Regions from separate parts of the Bacillus sp. MC1252 genome, predicted to be linked through region 1. Evidence: riboswitches for the same ligand, from Rfam matches in the RefSeq annotation. Region 1 holds a riboswitch; each other region holds the start of a gene.
The links. Region 1 has a riboswitch for S-adenosylmethionine ahead of mtnW (2,3-diketo-5-methylthiopentyl-1-phosphate enolase). Riboswitches for the same ligand answer to the same signal wherever they lie in the genome.
Positions count from the first base shown of each region.

Region 2: it holds a riboswitch for S-adenosylmethionine, as region 1 does, so the genes downstream of both, ACYH0L_RS15110 (methionine ABC transporter ATP-binding protein) here and mtnW (2,3-diketo-5-methylthiopentyl-1-phosphate enolase) in region 1, are expected to answer to the same signal.
Region 3: it holds a riboswitch for S-adenosylmethionine, as region 1 does, so the genes downstream of both, ACYH0L_RS07425 (DUF2292 domain-containing protein) here and mtnW (2,3-diketo-5-methylthiopentyl-1-phosphate enolase) in region 1, are expected to answer to the same signal.

Region 1 covers NZ_CM166369.1:1,273,206-1,280,554, reverse strand. The annotation lists gene mhqR (MarR family transcriptional regulator MhqR) at 1-450, opposite strand, end outside; gene ACYH0L_RS06420 (ATP-binding protein) at 655-2,160, shown strand; gene ACYH0L_RS06415 (aspartyl-phosphate phosphatase Spo0E family protein) at 2,208-2,450, opposite strand; gene ACYH0L_RS06410 (1,2-dihydroxy-3-keto-5-methylthiopentene dioxygenase) at 2,752-3,282, opposite strand; gene ACYH0L_RS06405 (methylthioribulose 1-phosphate dehydratase) at 3,299-3,937, opposite strand; gene ACYH0L_RS06400 (2-hydroxy-3-keto-5-methylthiopentenyl-1-phosphate phosphatase) at 3,901-4,596, opposite strand; gene mtnW (2,3-diketo-5-methylthiopentyl-1-phosphate enolase) at 4,597-5,817, opposite strand; SAM riboswitch class I at 5,917-6,018, opposite strand; gene ACYH0L_RS06390 (pyridoxal phosphate-dependent aminotransferase) at 6,071-7,252, opposite strand.
Region 2 covers NZ_CM166369.1:2,913,982-2,921,330, forward strand. The annotation lists gene sufC (Fe-S cluster assembly ATPase SufC) at 1-287, opposite strand, end outside; gene ACYH0L_RS15090 (YuzK family famiily protein) at 498-635, opposite strand; gene ACYH0L_RS15095 (carboxymuconolactone decarboxylase family protein) at 851-1,219, opposite strand; gene metQ (methionine ABC transporter substrate-binding lipoprotein MetQ) at 1,528-2,349, opposite strand; gene ACYH0L_RS15105 (methionine ABC transporter permease) at 2,364-3,032, opposite strand; gene ACYH0L_RS15110 (methionine ABC transporter ATP-binding protein) at 3,025-4,050, opposite strand; SAM riboswitch class I at 4,206-4,314, opposite strand; gene ACYH0L_RS15115 (SCP2 sterol-binding domain-containing protein) at 4,417-4,758, opposite strand; gene ACYH0L_RS15120 (thioredoxin family protein) at 4,879-5,181, opposite strand; gene ACYH0L_RS15125 (toprim domain-containing protein) at 5,194-5,538, opposite strand; gene ACYH0L_RS15130 (YusG family protein) at 5,670-5,906, opposite strand; gene gcvH (glycine cleavage system protein GcvH) at 5,951-6,334, opposite strand; gene ACYH0L_RS15140 (arsenate reductase family protein) at 6,401-6,757, opposite strand; gene ACYH0L_RS15145 (acyl-CoA dehydrogenase family protein) at 6,869-7,349, opposite strand, start outside.
Region 3 covers NZ_CM166369.1:1,472,363-1,479,711, reverse strand. The annotation lists gene ACYH0L_RS07455 (sirohydrochlorin chelatase) at 1-233, opposite strand, end outside; gene cobA (uroporphyrinogen-III C-methyltransferase) at 310-1,065, opposite strand; gene cysC (adenylyl-sulfate kinase) at 1,094-1,687, opposite strand; gene sat (sulfate adenylyltransferase) at 1,701-2,837, opposite strand; gene ACYH0L_RS07435 (inorganic phosphate transporter) at 2,895-3,959, opposite strand; gene ACYH0L_RS07430 (phosphoadenylyl-sulfate reductase) at 3,973-4,674, opposite strand; gene ACYH0L_RS07425 (DUF2292 domain-containing protein) at 4,720-4,824, opposite strand; SAM riboswitch class I at 4,940-5,042, opposite strand; gene pyrE (orotate phosphoribosyltransferase) at 5,180-5,818, opposite strand; gene pyrF (orotidine-5'-phosphate decarboxylase) at 5,826-6,530, opposite strand; gene ACYH0L_RS07410 (dihydroorotate dehydrogenase) at 6,502-7,349, opposite strand, start outside.

The DNA of each region.
Region 1 (7,349 bases):
TTTATGATCATATAAATGCTTTGCACGCAGCCCCACATGTTTGAGCATATCGATGCAGGCATCCTTCTCTTCTTCACTCAGCACACTGATCATCTCATGAATTTCTTTCGCATGATCTGGGAAGATGTCATCAAGCAAAGCTCGTCCTTGTTCCGTAATATGCGCAAATGTCACCCTGCGGTCTTCTGCACAAGCCTTACGACTGAGGAGTTCTTTTTTCTCCAATTTATCGACCACATACGTGATGCTTCCGCTTGCGAGTAAAATCTTATCACCGATTTGCTGAAGCGGCTGATCACCTTTATGATACAGCAATTCTAGTACAGCAAATTCAGTCGGATTCAGACCGTGCTTGACAATATGTTTGTTCATGTGATGATTGATTGAGCGATAAGCACGTGATAATACAATAAATAATTTCAAAGATTTCTCAACATTATGATTTTCCATTTTTTATCATCCTTTATGAAATGCAACCCACTAATGTGACATTAATAAACAATAAGTAAAATGTCAACATGTTGACCCATCTTTAGCATGAAAATGAGACCAGAACGAATCACCTAATTTTTTAAAAATCATACAAGTCATCGTAATAAAGATAGGTTCAATGCTATAATAAGTTTATTAGGTAATACGTTGGAGCGATGAATGATGAGTATACTGAAAGGGTTTTGGAAGAAGATCAGGCTGTACCTTATTTTGGTGATGATTCCAACCCTAATCATTAGTTATTTTATCTACGAAAAAGAAACTGAAAAAATCGATTTAAAAAACAAACAAACTGCTACACTTATGTTAAATATTCACAAAAACCAAATGAATTATTTAATTAGTGAAACAGAAGCGAGATTAACTTCCCTTGCCATGGGATTTGACCAGCCGCTTGAGGCGAAAAAAGTACAAAACATCCTAGAGAAAATCTATAAACAAGAACCTCGTTTTTCAGGCCTGTATCTTTTAGACAAAAAAGGAAATGTAACAGCAAGTACCACACCGTTAAAGGAAAAAATCAACCTTTCATTCAGAGATTATTTTAAGCGCATTCAAGTGACCAAGCAGACCGTGATCACAGATAACTATGTGAGTAGAATTACAAAACAGCGGATTCTCTCCATTTGTGTCCCTGTTTTGAATGAAAACGAAGAAGTCACCAATGTTTTAGTCGCCGCCATTCAAATTGACTATTTAAGAAATATCATGAATGTATTGAACCCAGATCTTCATTTTAAGATGCTGAATCAAAATGGACATGTTGTGTTTACAAGTGGGCCGCAGCCAGCATCAGAAAATGGCAGCACCGTATCTACATATTTAGATGAAAACAGCTGGAAGCTAGAGGTTTTTCCGCAGCGTGCTTCAACTAGTGAAGTGCTGTCCGTTACGCTGGTTCCTCTATCCAGTGCGTTTATTTTATTAAATATTTTATTCACACTTGTCCAATATATCATTTTAAGGCGTCAAACCCAGCAGGAGCGTCATCAAAATGAGGCGCAAAAGATTGAATTAATTGGAACACTCGCGGCAAGTACAGCACACGAAATTCGCAATCCATTAACAGGGATTAGCGGGTTTATACAGCTTTTGCAAAAGAAGTATCATTCAGAAGAAGATCAGCTCTATTTTTCTGTCATAGAGGAAGAAATTAAACGGATTAACCAAATAGTCAGTGAGTTTCTTGTGTTAGGAAAACCTACTGCAGAAAAATGGCAGAATAATTCTGTAAAAGAAATTGTGAGTGAGATCATGCCGATCGTTTTCTCTGAGGCGAACCTGTATAATGTCGAGGTTGATTTGCAAATCAATACGATTCAAGATGTTGGTGTGTATTGCACGAAGGATCACATTAAACAAGTCGTATTAAACGTAGCGAAAAACTCTTTAGAAGCGATGCCAAATGGCGGTCATTTGAAGATTGTGATTGAGGCTGAAAAAGAACATGTCATCATTAAAGTGAAGGATACGGGTGAAGGCATACCAGAAGAGATGCTAAAGCATATCTTCCTCCCCTTTATTACGTCGAAGGAAAAAGGCACAGGTCTTGGGCTTGTTGTGTGTAAACGAATCATTTCGATGTATGGCGGGACAATTGATATTCACAGCGAAGTGAATAAAGGAACAACCGTTATGATCATGCTTCCTTCCGCTCACTCAGCATAGCTGAAGAGTTCAGCCGGTTTTGCTTATGCAAGACCGGTTTTTTCATGTCAGTAAGAGGGCCGGTTCACAGATAGAAGACTCATTTGGGACACAAGATCATGAAGGGATGCAACAGATTGTTTTTCATGAAAAAGAAGATGCTGATACTCATTCATCAGGTTGTCCAGTTCTTGACTATATTTAATTGTCGTCTCACCTGTGTACCCTTCCACTTGAGCTGCTTCTACCATTTGTTTTCTCTTTTCATCAATGGACATCAGCAGTTGTTCTTTCCTTACATAAATATTCATGATCTCAGCTCCCGCAATGAATTCGTCTGTCTATGTTCTAAATGATCCGACACCAAAATTATACTTTATTTGTAAATTAAATTAAATATGCTTATTTTATTTAATTTTTTACAGCCTAAAGACCTCTTACTCAATCATATCTGGGGGTAAACTTCAAATTTGGGCAGGACTGACACATTGATTAAACAGAATTTTATCCTATGCAGAAGATCAAAATCAACCATTTTCTTTCTCATTTCATGTCTATTTTCCTAAAAAAAAGCTGATCTTCCGCCTCATGCGGAAGGATCAGCTCCTTTCATTAAACCGTTTCTTCTTCGTAAATTGGCACCCAGCCCTCAGTTGTGACAAATATGCGAACTGCGACCACTTGGCGATCCTCTTGCAGTGTAAAGTAGTGACGGATATTCGGAGGCACAGAAATTAAATCTCCTGGATTCAGTCTCACATCAAAAAAGACGCCATCCTTGCCTTGAATGGCAAAGATTCCGTGCCCACTCACAATAAACCGTACTTCGTCATCTGTATGATGATGCTCACGCTTAAAGTTTTGGAGCAGCTCATCAAGATTTGATGTCGCATCAGATAATGAAATCACGTCCTGCGCTTTGTACCCTCTTCGTTCAGATATATTCTGTATTTCCTTTTGGAAAACGGTCAAAATTTCTTCTTTTTCCTCATCTGTTAAATCATACTTTTCTGATAACCGGTTTGGCAGCTTTTCAATATCCCAATGTTCATAAATGACCCCTTGTTTTTCTAAATATGCCGCTACCTCTTGTTCGTTTTCAAGTAATGTGTTCTCTTCATTATGAATAAAAATCGTCGCCATGTGTTTTTCCTCCTTTTTATCTAACAAGCTGCTTTTGATAAAGCGTTAATTTTAAACGATAGCTAAATAAAAATTCATAAGCCTCTAACACTCGTTTTGCTTCAAATGCTGTTTTTCCCCAGACAGTGATGCCATGATTGCGAATGAGCACAGCACCTGATTCCGTCTCTTCTGTAAGGTGCGCTGCAAATTGTTCTGCAAGATGCGGAATATGGGCTGGGTTTTCTATAATAGGAAGAATGGCTTCTGCATCCTCTTCCCAATAACCAAGGGCTTTTATGATTTCGTTGCCTTTAAAACGAACCTCTCCTTTATCCCCATACAACTCTGAAATGACATTATTATCGATTGTGTGGACATGGAGACAGCAGCCTGCTTTCGTCCGCTCATACACATATGTGTGAAGCAGTGTTTCGGCCGATGGTCTGAGCGGTTGATTTGGATCATCAGGCTGACCTGCTGCATCCACTAAAACAAAATCTTCGTCCGTTTCTTTTCGTTTATCTTTGCCGCTTGCCGTCACCAAAAATGTGATTGGATCATCCGACACCTTAATAGATAAATTGCCGCTTGTTCCGTAAAACCAGTCTCTTTGTGCCAATTCACGTTTGACGTCTGCTAGCTCCTGCCATCGTTTACTCTTTGCGTCAGCCATTCCTTCACTTCCTTTATTTGAACAAATTGCGCTTTTAAATCGATAAATGTTTCATACTCCTTATGTACGAGCCCGAGCTCTTTACACTCATTCAGCAAATAGTCACGCGCAAACGTGAGATCCGCATGTTTTGCTGCCTCAATATCGGTCACTGAATCTCCGATCATGATAATGAAGTCATTTTCATGAGTCAGCTCTCGAATGATCGAGGGCTTGCAGCAGCCACAGCCATTTTGACATTCTGAATCGCAGTCATGCGGCCATTCAATCTGAATATGATCTTCTTTAAATGATGCATGATTGCAATAAATATCGGCTGGATCTACAATGCCTTCGAGTATGGGATAGACAAAAAAGTCCATACCGCCGCTTAACACATAGAAAGGAATGTCTGCTTTTTTTACATCATCAACAAATTGTTCGAATCCATCTCGAATCTCTGTATCTTCTAAAATAAACGACTGAATGGCTTCCTTCTGATCACTCGTTAGTAATTGAAACATCTGTCCGACGCCTTCTTGAATCGTGATCTCTTTTGACAGGACACCATCCTTCAGCTTCGTCCATTCACTTGGTGCAAACTGCTTCATGATGCGAATAATATTATCATTTTTCGTAATCGTTCCATCAAAATCACAACATACAATTGGTTTTTTCATTTATTCTGCTACCCTTCCCCAAAGATCAAGTGCTGCTTTTAAGTCTTGGCAAGATGATGCCTTTTCTTGGATGGGCTCTTCATTTATCACCGCATCAATAATGGATCGAAATGCTTTCCCTCCGCCGATGGCTCCCCGCGGATGTCCGTGAATTCCTCCACCTGCGTTAATCACATGATCGAATCCAAAATCTTTGATCAATACTGGAACCATACCAGGGTGAATGCCTGCTGATGGGACAGGGAACGTTTTTTGAACCGTATCCTCTTTTACGCAAGCTTCATAGATACCAAGGGCATCTGTTTTCGGAAGTGCGACCGATCCATAAGGAGATGGAAAAAGGCTCAAATCAGCGCCAGCATATCGATTTAATGTACCTAAAAGAAGCGAATGTGAGAACCCATATTCAGGAGATGATGTAAACGCGCCACTCACTGCTGGATGTGCCATAATAGGCAATTGAATGTCTGGGTCCTCAGCTAAGCTTTGCATGACATCAAGTCCGTAGGCAAAGACGTTGAATAGAAGCGCATCTGCTCCAAGTTCAGCGGCCTTCCTTGCTCGACCTTTAAGATCAAAGGTTCTGCCAGTTAAATTAACGGCGTACAGCGTTAGGTGCCCTGTCTCTTCATATGTTTCTTTTAATATCTTTTTTCCTTCTTTGATTCGTTCTTCAAAAGGGGCTAATGGACTTTCAAATAAAATTTCATCATCTTTGATGAAGTCAACACCGCCTAATGCCTGTAAACGGAGCTGCTCTTTTAAATCCGCCATATCACGGCCGATCACGCCTTTAAAAATACTCATCAATAACGGACGATCAAACACATCTAATTTCTTTCGTATCCCCTCTATTCCAAATACCGGTCCAGGCAGCTTTCTTTTAAACCTATTCGAAAATTCTATATCGACAAGCTTTACTTTCCCATCTAGTGAAAGCTTTCCAAATATCGTTGTTAAAACGGCTGGTAAGTCTGCTGAAAAGTTAGCCTCAGGATAAGCAATTGTTACCTCTGATTGATACAGGCGATTTTCAGCTGATGCAACCTTTTCTGTCACTTTCTCTACTCGGCCTTTATGTTTTTTAAGCTGCTCCTTTTTGAGCTGCGGCAAATCCGTCCATGATCCAACTGTTAAACCAAGTGCGATCTGCTCCGCTTTACGGTCAATTTGTTCATCCTCTCGGTGTGTTAATACGTATGTTGCCAGTAATTCACTCACTAGGAATCCCCTTTCGATTGCGTCCTCTATATGTTCAATAAAAAAACCTCTTTAAGTGCTTGGGCAGCGCCTTAAAGAGGTTTCGTCTCATTCATCCGAATCTTATCTCTCAGCGCCTGCTGCAAGAATTAGCACCGTGCTTCATGGAAGTCGGTTGCCGGGCTTCATTGGGCTAGTCCCTCTGCCTACTCTTGATAAGAATATTCAATTTTCTTCAATATTGCCTGAATTATCCCACCATTTTTTTACGTTGTCAATGGCTTTTTTCAAATAGCTGCAAGGCAGCGATGCGCTCTGCGGCTTCTTTTAACCGCTTCTCACTTGTTAAAAGCCCTACTCTGACGTAGCCTTCACCGCCAGCACCAAAGCCATTCCCCGGCGCCACGACAACATGCGCTTTCTCTAATAATAAGTTAGAAAAGGATTCAGATGTAAATCCTTCTGGCACCTTTAACCAAGCAAAAAATGATCCCTTTGGAGCACTTACGTCCCAGCCAATCTCCTTGCAGGCAGCGATCCATGTATTTCGTCTTTTTTCATAACGATCATTTTGCACCTGTACGCACGTTTGATCGCTTAAAAGAGCTTCTGCTGCTGCATCTTGGGTAGCTTTAAACAGTGACACAAACAGATGATCCTGATAAAGCTCGATCGCTTCAATGACAGAGGGATTTCCTGCTGCAAAACCAACTCTCCAGCCGGCCATATTATATGTTTTGGACAATGTGTAAATTTCAATACCCGTCTCTTTCGCTCCATCTATTTGCAGGAAGCTGACCGGCTTTTCTCCATCGAATCCAATGCCGCCATATGCGAAATCATGGACAACACACAATTTGTGATCTTTCGCAAACGTAACGGTTTCTTCAAAAAATGCACGACTTGCAGTGGCACCAGTCGGATTGTTTGGGTAATTTAGGTACATCAATTTTGCCTGTTTCTTATCAGCCTCAGGCAATAGATGGTAGTCAGGTAAAAAATCATTTTGTTCAAGAAGAGGCATGGTGACCATATGAGCTCCAGCAAGCACAGCGCCTGACCAGTAATCAGGATAACCAGGGTCTGGGACAAGCAGCGTATCACCCGGATTCAGTAAGCATTGCGGCAGCTCAACAAGTCCCGCTTTCCCGCCAAATAAAATGGCGATCTCCGTCATCGGATCAAGCGTGACGCCATATTCTCTTTCATAAAAGGCTGAGGCGGCCTTTTTTAGTTTCGCCGTCCCGCGGAATGAAGAGTATTGATGATTTTCAGGCTTTGCTACCGCTTCCTGCATGGCTTTTACAATATGCGGAGGAGTTGGCTGATCAGGATTTCCCTGGCCTAAATTAATGATATCAGCTCCTTCCTGCACTTTTTTCTGCACTTTTTGGACAAGCGACGCAAAAAACTGTTTCGGTAAATGTTTCAACACATCTGATTGCTGGAATTCCATTTTTTTCACCTTCTATTCAAGTTACGTGACAATACACTCACTGTAATGGATTGTTTTATGAATTGTAAAGCAATTTTGAAAAAAGATTGACATGTGA
Region 2 (7,349 bases), 1.6 Mb from region 1:
CCACTGATTTCAGATGGGTATTGCATGGCAAGGAAAAGACCCGCTTGTGCGCGCTCATCTACTTCCATTTCAAGTACATCTTCGCCATCAAACAAAATGCTGCCTTTTGTTACTTCATATTTCGGGTGACCCATAATTGCAGCAGATAACGTAGATTTACCTGTACCGTTTGGTCCCATTACTGCGTGGAATTCTCCACCTTTTATCTCGAGGTTTACACCCTTTAAGATTTCTTTCCCTTCAATCTCAACGTGCAAGTCCTTAATTGTTAATGTCGAAGCAGTCATATATCGATACCTCCAAAATAATCATTATTCTCAATTTATTCTCATTCTAATTTTATAACAAATTAAAACTGAATACAACACATTCACGATATGCGTGAGAGGATGCTCTCAAAATTCTAACAAAAAATGCAGGTGGATAAAAGGATTTATGTCAAAAAGACTGTTTCCATAAAGAAAGGACGGGAAACTGTTCTCCCCGCCCCTTAGCTATCAATAGCCTCGTATATTCATTTTTGCAAGCTGCCTTTTCTCATCTCGATAGGACTGCTCTCGTTTATATTCCACTTTCATCCGTAAGTCATGGTCTCTTTCATACTCTGCATAGCTCATGCCATGAGATTTATGCATGGCCTTTTCCATCTCGGCGGTATAATCCAATCCCAGTGTACTCTGGTCCGAACAAATAATAAACCATTCCCTTCTTTTAGTGTAGCTTTATTATATCAAAGGCATGCTGCTTCACTCAAAAGGGGTATAACGCGTTATGCTGGCATATTTTCTCACACACTCGGATGAGAAGCACTCAACTCTCCGAGATGGAAAGATACCATGTTTTTCTTCTATTAATGAGTATGTCCTCCAAATTCATCAATACATTGCTGTACGACAGTGATTCCTTGGCTAAGGGCTGCCCCGCCTCCGAACGCTGCCGCCACACTGACGACCTCTAGCAAATTCTCTTCTGTCGCCCCTTGATCGAGCGCTCCCTTTGTATGATAAATCATGCAGTATTCATCCTGTGCATGAATACTGATGCCAAGGGCAATCATTTGTTTTTCTTTTTGCGTTAATGAATCGCTCTGGAAGCACTGCTCTGTAAATTCATTGAATTTCTTCCCAAACACCGGCATTTTCTTCTGAAATTCACCCATTGCGGTTTTATAATCAGTTAGTGATTGCTGCATGGATCCGCTCATATGCTGTTCGTTCATCTTGTTTCCATCCCTTCAGGTCATTTGTACGTTTTTATTATGAGCGAGATTTGAAAAAATACACAAAAAACCTCGCTTTGATGTAAGCGAGGTTTCAGATTGTTGACAAAGGGCTAAAATGATCTTTATTTTAGCCCTTTGTCTTCTTTTCAGCGCGATAGAAAACCTTTGAAGTCTAGGAAGCACGAGTACTGGAGCGGAGCGAATTTGACATTCGTGAGCACCGGCACGCAGGACTGACACCGAATGCGAGGGTTTGTCTACATGCTGAAAACCTCGCTTTGATGAAAGCGAGGTTTTGTAGCGTATTATTCAGATACAGGCAGAACTGCACCGTCATATTTTTTGTCGATAAATTCTTTGATTTTATCAGAGTGAAGAACTTCCATTAACGTCTTGATCTTATCTGATTTTTCTTCACCTTTGCGAACAGCCACGATGTTTGCATATGGGTTGTTCTTCGTTTGCTCAAGTTCGATTGAATCATTTTTCGGATTCAATTTATTTTGAATCGCATAGTTGACGTTAATAAACACGGCATCGCCTTCACTGTTTTCATAAGCTTTCGCTGTTAGTTCAGGAGCGATTTTTTTGAACTTTAGGTTCTTCGGGTTTTCTTTAATGTTCTTCACTGTTGCGTTGATTGTATCTACTTTTGGATCAAGCTTGATGACACCAGCATTTTGCAGAAGTGCAAGCATACGGCCTTGTTCAGCTACGTTGTTTGTCATGATGATCGTTCCGCCGTTTGGAATATCTTTCACTGATTTGTATTTCTTAGAGTAGATACCGAAAGGCTCTAGGTGAACCGCACCAGCACTTACCAGGTTATAATCTTTGTTAGATTTATTTTCTTCGTTCAAGTAAGGAATATGTTGGAAAAAGTTCGCATCCACTTCTTTTTCAGCTAACGCTTTGTTGTACATTTTATAATCGCTAAGCACTTTCACTTTTAAATCGTAGCCTTTTTCTTTTAGAAGTGGTTTTGCTTCTTCAAGAATCTCGGCATGTGGTGTTTTTGAAGCCGCAACCGTGATGGTTTTGCTTTCGCTTGCGTTATTAGATGAACCGCATGCAGCTAAAATGCCTGCAAATGCTAGAAATAGTGCACTTAAAATCAATTTCTTCATGAATAAATCCTCCCTTAACGTTTATCAATTTTATTTGTAATCAAATCACCGATTATTTGAATAATAAAGACGATGATGAGAATAAACACAGTGGCTACTAGTGTGACATCTGTATTACCAGATTGGTATCCTTCCACATAGGCAAGGTCACCAAGTCCACCTGCTCCAATTGCACCTGCGATCGCAGTAGAGCCAATTAGAGCAATCGCTGTTACGGTAATGCCTGAAATAAGGGCTGGCAGTGATTCTGGCAGCAATACTTTAAAAATAATCGTAGACGTTTTAGCTCCCATAGATCGTGCTGCTTCAATGACTCCTTTGTCTACTTCTCGCAGTGCAATTTCGACAAGACGTGCATAGAAAGGAGCTGACCCAATGACAAGCGCAGGCAGCGCTGCATTTGGACCTAAAATAGTGCCCATTATTAGTTTTGTAAACCCTAATAAAAGAATGATTAAAATGATAAAAGGAATCGATCTGAAAATGTTGACGACTGCCCCAATAACGGTGTTAATCGGTTTATTTTCCCAAAGACCGCCTTTACTAGTCAGAAAGAGCAATAGTCCAAGGATGATACCAATAATAAAAGCAAATGCTAGTGAAATGAGTGTCATGTACACCGTTTCACCCGTTGCATTCCAAATGACATCTAGATCAACGTTCGGAAACCATTTCTCAAACATGTGTCATCACCTCAATTTCAACCTGTTTGCTTTGGATATAGGCGATGGCTTTTTCAACCTCGGTCTCTTCTCCATTAATATGGATAAAGAGTGTTCCAAACGCGCCTTCCTGCGTTTGAGAAATCTTTCCTTGAAGGATGTTCACATCGACCTCAAAAGATCGAACGATTTCAGTGATCAGCGGCTGCTCGGCAGAATCGCCGATAAAGGACAACCGTACCACCTGACCCTCTTTTACTCGCTCTAAGACGTGTTCGATTGTTTCTTTCGCTTCCTCTGGTTCAGCAAGCTGTTTCACAAATCGCTTCGTCATTTCTTCCTTCGGTTGTCTGAAGACACGTAATACTTCGCCTTCTTCGACAATGCGTCCATTCTCCATCACTGCCACACGATGACAGATTTTGCGAATGACGTGCATTTCGTGTGTGATGAGCACAATTGTCAGCCCTAATCGTTTATTGATATCGGCCAAAAGATCAAGGATGGAATCTGTTGTTTGCGGATCAAGTGCAGATGTAGCTTCGTCACATAGAAGAACCTTTGGATCATTGGCTAATGCTCTCGCAATTCCCACACGCTGCTTTTGTCCACCGCTTAGCTGAGAAGGATAAGCATTTTCTTTCCCTTCTAAACCGACCAATTTAATTAGTTCATTTGCACGGGCTCTCCGTTTTGACGTCGGAACACCTGCAATTTCGAGCGGGAACATAATATTTTGTCTTACTGTTCTTGACCAAAGTAGGTTAAAGTGCTGAAAGATCATGCTGATTTCCTGTCTTGCTTTACGAAGTTTCGCATTCGATACTTCATTGATCCGATTGCCTGCCACTTCAACAATTCCTTCTGTTGGCAGCTCCAGACCGTTTAATAGGCGAATAAGAGAGCTTTTGCCCGCGCCGCTATACCCGATAATTCCGAATATTTCACCTTTATCAATATCCAAGTTGACGTCTTTCACTGCGTCAACATTTCCGCTTTTTGAGTAGTACGTTTTTGATACATTCTGTAAATGGATCACAGTCTGCTCACCTGCTTTCTTGCTGAATCTATAGATTGCCATCACATACGTTCATTTATTCTTCGTGCTGTCATGACTCTAGCCTGCTGCCAAGTCAGTAAAAAAGACCTAACTGCAACGCAAGCAGAAAGGCCTTTTATTTCAAATACGCCTTTCTCTCATCTTTCAAAGCGTTGCGGCTTTGAGTGAATTGGCACCAATTTCAGCTATGCTGACGGTTGCCGGGTTTCATAGGGCACGTCCCTCCACCTCTCTTAATAAGAGAAAATATGTTGTTTTATGTGATGTTCATGTTTTTACTAACGTAGAATATCATGCTACCCGAGATATGTCAACGCTGTAAATCGCTAATTTCCAAGTAAACGACTACGTTATCATTTTCCGAAAAAAACCGTTCGTCAGCCAAAGCACAGCCTCTAGTCTGAGAAGCGCGCGGAATGAGCCTTTGACTTTGACTTGTCCCCTGCTGATAAGCTGCTGCAAGGACATGTCTCCATCTAATAATTGTAGAATTTCTTTCCTCTCACCATAGAAGATGAGATCCGATAACTCAATTGCAGGCAGTTTCTTCACTTCACCACGTTCATCCACAATCAATGTACAAGAGTCAGTTTCCGCCTCAAATGTAATCTTCAAGGATGATGAGGAGAGCAGCGGCTTTAACAATAATCGCTGCCCAGCGTTTCCATGGGTTTTCACTTTTTCCACATGTATAACCTCCCTGTCATTTGGTTATACATAACATTTCTCTACAAACATCGGCTTGTCCTTTATAAATAGCTCGACAAATTTTCAAATGAATTGCTTGAAATATGACAAAAAACCGCTTTATTTAGCGGTTTCAATCATTTCATGAAGATATGGAACTGAGTGAAAGGCGTAGCCTTTTTGCACAATCTCACCTTTTTTAAACAGTAGAAAGCAAGGTACACTTTCGATTTCAAATGCTTTCGCAAAGCCTGGTGAGTAGTTTAAATTGTTCTCGTAAAATGGAACATCCGGCTGCATGGCATCTACGACTGTCAGCATTTTCTTTGCCAACTGGCATGTTCCGCAAAACGGTGTATATAAGTACAAAAGAAATAAATCGTCCTCTATCTCCTTCAATTCATGCTCTTCAATCTCTTTCATATACGTCCACCCTCATAAATATTTGGAATGAACATCAATGTTTGCAGCTAATAGGATAGATGCAATGTGGGCTGACGGTGAAGCGGCCACTTCTCGGTACGTTCTGTCGACAAACAGATGAAGTGCTTCAGGGAATTCTTTTCGAAATTGCTTCCGCAGTTTGTCGCCAGCATCGTCACTGTCTGCTAATATGTAAACGTCTTTTCCGAATAAATCGTCCACGAGCTGATCCAGCTTCGATGTACTGATCGTACCATTGGTGCAAATGATGGTAACAGGTTCACTAATAACTTCTTTTAGCTTTTGTTTGTCTGATTTACCTTCTACAATGATGACCTTTTCTATCTCGACGTTCATCACGATCACCCGGCCCTTTTGACGTTGATTCACTTCTTCCTTAGATTACAATCTTTCATTCAGGTTGTAAAGATTAGGCACTTGATCATCAAAAAGACTGCAGCTTATGCTCACTGCAGCCTTAACTGTGATTAGCACCAGCCATTTTCATCGTCACAGTCTACATATTGTTCTGCCCCGTGGGTCAATGTATCAGACAGACGATAAAAACGATTTTGATCATAGGAATAACCCGATTTTAACTCATATTGATTTTCACTAATCATCGTGCCAATCTCTTCATTTTGATGATAAAGCACCATGCCGCTTTCTTTGAATCGCCCAGTGACATGCTCTGTTATATCCACCTGTTCTTTTTGAAAAGACAAATTGGACACCCCCCATAAAGGTAGAGTGTCCAATTTCACATGAATTAGTCTTCTTTTGTCATTTCTTCGTATTGCTCAGCTGTCATTAAGTTCTCGATTTCAGACGCATCAGCTGGCTCTACAACAATCATCCATGCTTTTTCGTATGGAGAGTCGTTGACGAACTCTGGGCTGTCATCCAGCTCATCGTTTACTTCAACGATTGTGCCGTTGATCGGTGCGTAAAGTTCAGAAACAGTTTTGACTGATTCTACACTTCCGAAAGGCTCGTCCGCTGTGATTTTGTCTCCTACTTCAGGAAGCTCAACGAACACGATATCGCCTAGCTCAGATTGAGCAAAATGCGTAATACCGATACGCACCTTATCTCCTTCTACTTTGACCCATTCATGTTCTTCTGAATAACGTAAATCTTTTGGTGTGCTCATTCAATACCCCTCCAGTCTTTTCTTTCCTTCTATATTGAAGATACCACAATCTGAATGAAAGTTACATCATTTCCAGACGCTTTTAAATGTATCTTCATTAAATCCAACTGTCACTCGTTTGCCGTCTGTTGTAATTGGACGCTTAATCAGCATTCCGTTAGACGCAAGTAATTCGAGCTGCTCGTCCTCTGACATTGCAGGAAGTTGATCTTTCAGCTGCAGCTCTCGGTATTTCTGTCCGCTTGTATTAAAGAATTTCTTCAGCTCTAAACCGCTCTTTTCGTAAAGTGCTTTTAGGGTTTCTTTATCAGGCGTCTCTTCGACGATATGTATGCTGTTGATGTCTTTATTGTGTTCTTCCAGCCACTTTTTTGCTTTTCGGCATGTACCGCAAGATGGGTATTCGTAAAAATCTAAAGCCACCATTTTCACCTCCTGCAAATTGTGACAACATTTTATCACAAAATATTTTAAAAACCTAAATGTATGCTTACAAAAAGGTGCGGAGTACACTCCACACCTTTCGAACCGTTTTTACACGATATATTTCTCTGCTTCAAAGATTCGTTTCGCCACCTCACGCTTTTTAGCAATGACATTGATCGGCGTGAATCTTGTCAGTTTACGAAGGGCTGACAGACTCATACGGAGTGAATCTCCTTCTTCCATCGCGATCAATGATTCTTTTGCGTGGGCTTCAATCTTTAAAAAGGCTTCCTGCGTGAAAATTTGTGTGTAGGCGAGCTTTTGAGCGTTCTTTTCTGGGCCTGATGCAGCGATGGCTTTTTCTGTACGCAGGATCGCCGATTCAGCAGCAAACAGTTCATTGACGATATCTGCTATGTTCACAAGGATTTCTTGCTCTTTGTCTAATGCTTTCCCATATTTCATCGCTGCCATGCCTGCCACCATCAAGGCGATCTTTTTCGCATGGACGAGCAAATATTTTTCTTGATCGAGCGGCTGATCACCTGGTTCTTCCGGCATCATCATCATCAGCTCTTCCTGCAAGGTT
Region 3 (7,349 bases), 200 kb from region 1:
TTGGCATGCATGGCGGTTAAAAGGAGGAGCGGGACGATCGCAATGTGTGTTGCTCCTTTTTTCACACAAGTCTCAAACCCTTCTTCTATAGAAGGATTGGTCAACTCTAAAAAACAAATTTCTTGTATATCTGCTTCCACTAACGGCATACAGCTTTTCATAAAAGAAATGGCTTTATCTTGTGCTTCTTTCACTCTGCTTCCATGTCCAACATAAAGTACAGCCTGCTTCATTTGGCTTCTCCCTCTCATCCTGTTTTGATCAGACGAAAAGACACGATGTATCTACGTGTCTTTTCCCCTTCGTTCTTTATTTCTCGATCAGTGCAGGTTCAAACCAGCTCAGCTTTTGATGAAAATGAACGACGTCTCCTACAACAATTAAACTCGGATGCTCGATTCCTTCTTTTTCAACTGTTTCAGACAGCGTCGCTACAGTGCAGCAAGTCGTCTTTTGCCTCGTAGTGGTTCCCCAGTGAATAAACGCAGCTGGTGTTTCAGGGTCCCGTCCATTTTTCAAAAGAAGCCGCTGCACTCTTTCTACGTTTTTGACGCCCATGTATATGACAAGGGTATCAATTCCCGTTGCCAGCGCCTCCCACTTTTCTTCAAAATGTTCATCCTTTTGATAATGTCCTGTGACAAAAGCGACATTTGAGCTGAATTCACGGTGCGTCACTGGAATGCCCGCATAAGCAGCCGCTGCAATACCAGAGGTAATCCCAGGGACGACCTCATACGGAATCCCGTGCTCAGCTAAGCATTCAATTTCTTCACCGCCGCGGCCAAATACAAAGGGATCGCCGCCTTTTAGACGAACGACAACGTTCCCTTTCTTTGCATGAGTCACAAGCGCTTCATTGATGGCTTCCTGTCTCATCGTATGATGATTTGGCAGCTTGCCGCAATAGATCAATTCCGCCTCCGGTTTGGCGTGGGCGAGAATCTCTTGATTGACGAGACGATCATATAAAATGACATCTGCCTGCTGTATTGCCTTATGGGCCTTCAATGTAATTAAGTCTGGATCACCCGGTCCGGCACCAACAATGTATACTTTCCCCATCGTGCTTTCTCCCCCTGCCATCAGCCGATTATTTCGCTCTTCCCTTTACATAATCAACGAGGCGCTGTTTGGACTCCTCGCGAGACCATTCACCTGTATCTAATACGAGCTCAGGTGCAGCTGGCTCTTCATATGGTGAATCAATTCCAGTGAAAAATGGAATTTCGCCGTTTCTGGCTTTTTTATATAACCCCTTTGGATCACGCTCTTCACACACGTTCAGATCACATTTCACAAACACTTCGTGAAATTCCCCATCATCGACTAACTGTCTAACAATTTGGCGATCTTCTTGAAATGGAGAAATAAAAGCTGTGATGACAATGGTCCCTTGCTCAACAAATAATTTCGCCACTTCTCCGATGCGCCGGATGTTTTCTTTTCTGTCATCATCTGAAAACCCTAAATCTTTATTGAGTCCATGTCGTACGTTATCGCCATCAAGGACTGTGACTTGGTAGCCTTGTTCAAACAGCTCTCTAGCCGCTGCATTTGCGAGCGTCGATTTGCCTGAACCACTTAGACCAGTGAGCCAGATGATGCCGCTTGTATGATTGTTTTTCTGTTGATATTCTTTTTTTGTAATAGATGAATCATGCCATACGATATGTTCGTTGCTCATGTCATACGCTCCTTTAAGATACCGTCGTTTTTAATCCTTCGATTAATGTTTCAATAACTTCTTTTCGGCTGAACGTGCTTGGTGGTAATTCACCGTTTCTCAGCATCGTTCGAACCTTTGTACCTGAAAGAATGACATGCTCACTTTTATCGTGCGGACATGTTTTTGGTGTTGCCATCGCTTCACATGTATTGCAGTAGAAGCTGTGTTCAAATTTTAACGGAGTAATGCCAATCTCTTCGCTTGTAAATTGATCAAATAGCTCCTGCGCCTCGTATGTGCCGTAATAATCACCAACACCTGCATGATCTCTTCCGACAATAAAATGTGTGCAGCCATAATTTTTACGAACAAGCGCATGAAATATCGCTTCCTTTGGTCCAGCATAACGCATTGCAGCAGGAAAAACACCTAAAAAGACGCGATCTTTTGGATAATAACCGTTCAATAACACTTGATAGCTTTTCATTCTCACATCTGCTGGGATATCATCAGATTTTGTTTCACCAACAAGCGGATTTAAAAACAAACCATCGACTGTTTCTAGTGCTGTCTTTTGAATATATTCATGGGCACGGTGGACGGGGTTTCTCGTTTGGAACCCAACAATTGTTTTCCATCCATTTTCTTTAAAATGTTTTCTTGTTTCTTCTGGCTCATACGTAAATTGAGGAAATGGTTTTTCGCTTCGTTTCGTCAGTGTAATTTTACCGCCAATATACGTGTCACCGCGTTCAAATAATTTTTTCACGCCTGGATGATTGCGGTCATCTGTTTTATACACATTTACAGCTTCTTTTTCCTTATCTGGTGTGTATTGATCCTCTACTTCAATGATCCCGTATACTGTTCCATTGTACGATAGACGCACAATATCACCTTGGTTGATCTCGGCTGCCTTTTCCTTTGTGACTGGCAGCGTAATCGGAAGAGACCAAACGACACCACTTGCTAGCCGCATACTGCTGACAACTGCTTCATAATCAGCTTTTGTTAAAAATCCTTCAATTGGACTATACCCGCCAATTGCAATGAGTTCAAGGTCTGCAAAGGAAATCGCATCTAGTTCAATTTCCTTCGCAGCCGTGCTGAGATCATATTCTTCATTTACTCGATTCATTAATACGCCACCATGTGGTGTTAAACTCATTTGTCCATCTTCCTCTCAATGTTCATATTTATTAGATGTTAATAGTCGGATTTATAGTTAAATCCCGCCGCCCTGCTCATGAATAGAGCTGCTTTCATTTTTGACTGCCTTCATCAGACTCAGCGCACCGAGTGAGGCAAGCAGTACACTCATCATGATAAAAATAGAGTAATAATCTCCTTTTAGGAAAAGGCTCACCAGCAGATACGATAGGCTGAGTGATAAAAAGGGTGACACAACCCAGACCTTCAGCATCTTTTTCACGATATGTTTATGAAAAATGTTAGGTCCACCCTTTGCCATCCCAAGTCCGATAATGGACGAGGAGGTGATTTGAGTAAGTGGAACTGGCAGCCCAAAAATAGAGCTGACGATGACAAGTCCAGCGCCGGTACTCGATAACAAAATCCCTTCACCCGTTTGATAGCGGGTGATTTTCTTTCCGTTTGTTTCTAGCACTCTTCTGCCAAGCAACAGGGCACCAAGTGCGACGAAGATTCCGCCGTAAAGTGTTCCTTGCCCAACGGACAAGACGCTTGAGGCCACAAGCGGGCCGACTGCATTGGCAACATTGTTCATACCGGCTGAAAACGCCTCTAGAAATCCACTGATCATGAGCAAGACTGATAAAATCGCAGTGCTTTTTTTAGATAATGTGCGTTTAGGGAACATTCTGATGATTTTGACTACAGTAAAGGTGAAAACAAAGGCGACAAGTGGAATGATGATCCAAAAGGCCACAATGACTAAAATAGATTTCACATATAACACTTTATACGCGACTGCAACACCGACCACAGCCCCTACTGTGACCTCACTTGTTGATAAAGGGATGGCCATCAGATTCGCTATGAAGAGTGATAATGCGGCAGAACCAATGATGATACAAACAATTTCAATTGTAATCACAGATTCTGGCATAATACCAGAGCTAATCGTTTTGACGACCTCACCGCCGCCAATCACTGAACCTGCTAAAACTCCGACTGCACAAACGCTGAGTGCATAGATGGGCTTTTTAATTGCACCTGATCCATACGCAATGCCCATAGAAGCGGCTGCTCCGCTTGCGCCTATGTTTAAAGCAAAGAATAAACTAAATAAAATTGCGGCGATTTCCATACATTATGCTCCCTTACTCATGTAATCCGCACTCTGTCTTTGCTGTACCTGACCATCTGCCAGAACGCAAATCATCCGCAGTAAATGCTGGCTGTGTACACGGTGCACAGCCGATACTTGGGTATCCCTGGTCATGCAGCGGATTATAAGTAAGATCCTCTCTAGATGCATATCTCCATATGTCCTTCCACGTCCAGTGAATGAGCGGACATACTTTCACTGATTTGAACTTTTCATCCTGATTTAAAAAGTTCGTACCTGCTCGTTTTGGTGACTGCTCTCTTCTTAAGCCAGAAAGCCATGCCGGATAGCCAGATAGTGTCTCTTGCAAAGGAATGACCTTGCGCATATGGCAGCAGCTTTGAGGATTTGTTTCCCATAATTTTTCACCATGCTGCTCGTTTTGCTGTTCAACTGTCAGCTCAGGTGTTTTCAGTACGATGTCTAAACCGGGGTATCTTTCCTTTACCGCATCAATTGTATCGTACGTTTCCTTAAAATGCAGACCTGTATCTAAAAAGACAATTCTCGCATCCTTTTTTACTTTCGCAATAAGATCAATCAGGACAATGCCCTCAATGCCAAAACTGCATGCATAAACGAGCTGATCACCATAATGACCGTACGCCCATTTCAGCACGGATAGGGCCCCTTTATACAAATCGTCCTCTTGAAATGTAATGGACGGCTCTTGCCAATTTTCGTAAGTTAACATTGTTTCTCCCCTTCCGGAGTACCGCTCATATTGCTAATCTGCGCACTACTTCAACCTAATTTTTTCGTTTTTTTCTACTTGAATCACTTGACCGTCCTGAACAATCAACGTAATCGAACCGAATTTTATATCCCCAATCAGTTCTTGCATGTGCTTCACTAAGCCCTCATCCTGGTTTTGTTTCACTTCCATCTCCTCTTCCTCCTCACGTTAAAATAAAAAAACTTTCTTTCAGTCCGAAAGAAAGATGAGGAAGCTCACGATTTCCTTATCTTTCAAAATAGAATCATTTTGCAGGAAGTGGCACCTTACGAATCGCAGGTTGCCGGGTTTCATCGGGCCAGTCCCTCCACCTCTCTGGATAAGAGTTTTAATTTGTATTAAATATTAACACAATTCAAACAAAAGTCAACCCGACTTTATTGATAGGATTAGTTTTTATTTAAATTTGAGTCTATTTTACTATTTTTAACCAAATGAAAAAGCTGTGCGAGTGGCACAGCTTTTAAACCGTTTCTTCCATCCAAGATTCAGAGGTAGGATCTTGTCTCCAGCGTTTTAGTTTATTCATAGCAGAAGGTTCGATCGCTTTTAGCTCAAGAGCCACGTCTGTCAGCGTGTCATAGTCTGTTAGTGTGACATATGGAATGTTTTTCTCTTGAAAAGCAGCAGCTGCTTTTGGCAGGCCGTATGTGAAAATTGCAGCAACTCCGAGTACGTCACAGCCTTCGTCTTGAAGAGCCGAGACCACTTCAAGCACGCTCCCACCAGTTGAAATGAGGTCTTCTACGACAACAACTTTTTGACCAGGCGATACGGCTCCTTCAATCTGATTCCCTTTTCCGTGTGCTTTTGGCTTACTTCTGACATAACACATCGGCACGTTCAGGCGGTCTGCAGCTAATGCGGCATGCGGAATGCCCGCTGTTGCAGTGCCAGCGACAACCTCCGCTCCCTCAAAATGAGTGAGAATCAAATCTTTTAGACCTTCAGCGATGTCGTGTCTCACTTCCGGGTACGACAAAGTCAGGCGGTTATCACAGTAAATCGGTGATTTGATGCCGCTTGCCCACGTAAACGGTGTGTCTGGTTTTAATGAGACAGCTTTGATTTGTAGTAGATGTTTAGCGATTTTCGTTTTCATCCGGCAGTCACTCCCACTCTTTCAAAATTTGATGATAGGCTTCTATTGGACTTTCAGCTTTCGTGATGGATCTTCCGACAACAATTTGTGAAGCACCTTGCTCTTTTGCAAAGGCAGGTGTCGCGACACGCTTTTGGTCATCGGTTTGATCATTCGGCAAGCGAATCCCTGGTGTCACAGTGAGAAAGGAAGGTGAGATGTGCTCATGAAGGGCTTTAGATTCATGAACAGAGCAAACAACACCGTCGAGTCCACTTTCATATGCCAATTGTCCGTAATGCAGCACAGTCTCTTGCAATGGACGATCAATGAGTAATTCTTTGTTCATCATGTCTTCTGACGTACTTGTCAGCTGAGTCACAGCAATAATGCCCGGGCGGCTTTGTCCAGCAGGCGTCCCGCTTTCAAGTCCCTCTACCGCAGCCTGCATCATTCGTTTCCCGCCAGCTGCATGTACATTGACTAAATCAACGCCAAGTGCAGCAAGCCGGTTCATCGCTTTTTGCACCGTTGTTGGAATGTCATGTAATTTCAGATCAAGAAATATGCGGCAATCTTTTTCTTTCAGCGCGTCAAGGATGGCTGGACCTTCTTGGTAAAACAGCTCCATACCAACCTTCACAAATAATGGTGCTCCTTCAAAGGGTTCTAAAAAGGCAAGTGCCTCCTGCCCTGATGGGAAATCAAGCGCGATGATGGGCAAGTGCTTCATGTTTCCAGCTCCTTCCGATACATTCCTCTACAGATGAATAACCATAAGCCGCTAACACATTTGGCAGCTCGTCAATGATTTCTGGGCAAATAAAAGGGTTCACAAAATTGGCTGTGCCAACAGCTACTGCACTTGCACCTGCTAGTAAAAATTCAAGTACATCTTCAGCACTTTGCACCCCGCCCATCCCAATAATCGGAATAGAAACCGCCTGACTGACCTCATGCACCATTCGAACAGCGACAGGTTTTATAGCTGGACCTGATAATCCGCCTGTTTTATTGGCAAGGATGGGCTTCCCAGTTTTTAAATTTAAACGCATGCCAATTAAGGTATTAATCATGGTAAGCCCATCCGCTCCAGCAGATTCAATCGCTTTAGCAATCTCAACAATATTCGCCACATTAGGAGACAGTTTCACATAGACAGGAACGGAGGAGACTTCCTTGACCGCTTTTGTCAACGACGCCGCCATGTTTGGGTCTGTACCAAATGCGATCCCGCCTGTTTTGACATTCGGACAAGAAATATTTAGTTCAAGGGCATGGACATTCTTTGCTTGGCTGATTTGTTTTGCTACTTCGACATAATCATCGACCTGTGAGCCAGCAACGTTTGCAATAATGGGGGTATCAAACTGCTCAAGCCAAGGCAATTCATTTTCGAGCACGCCTTTTAGACCTGGATTTTGAAGGCCGATCGCATTCAGCATACCGGCTCCAGTCTCGGCCACCCTCGGTGTCGGGTTGCCAAATCTCGCTTCAAGGGTAGTGGCTTTGATCATGATGCCGCCCAGCATGGATAAATCATATAATGAAG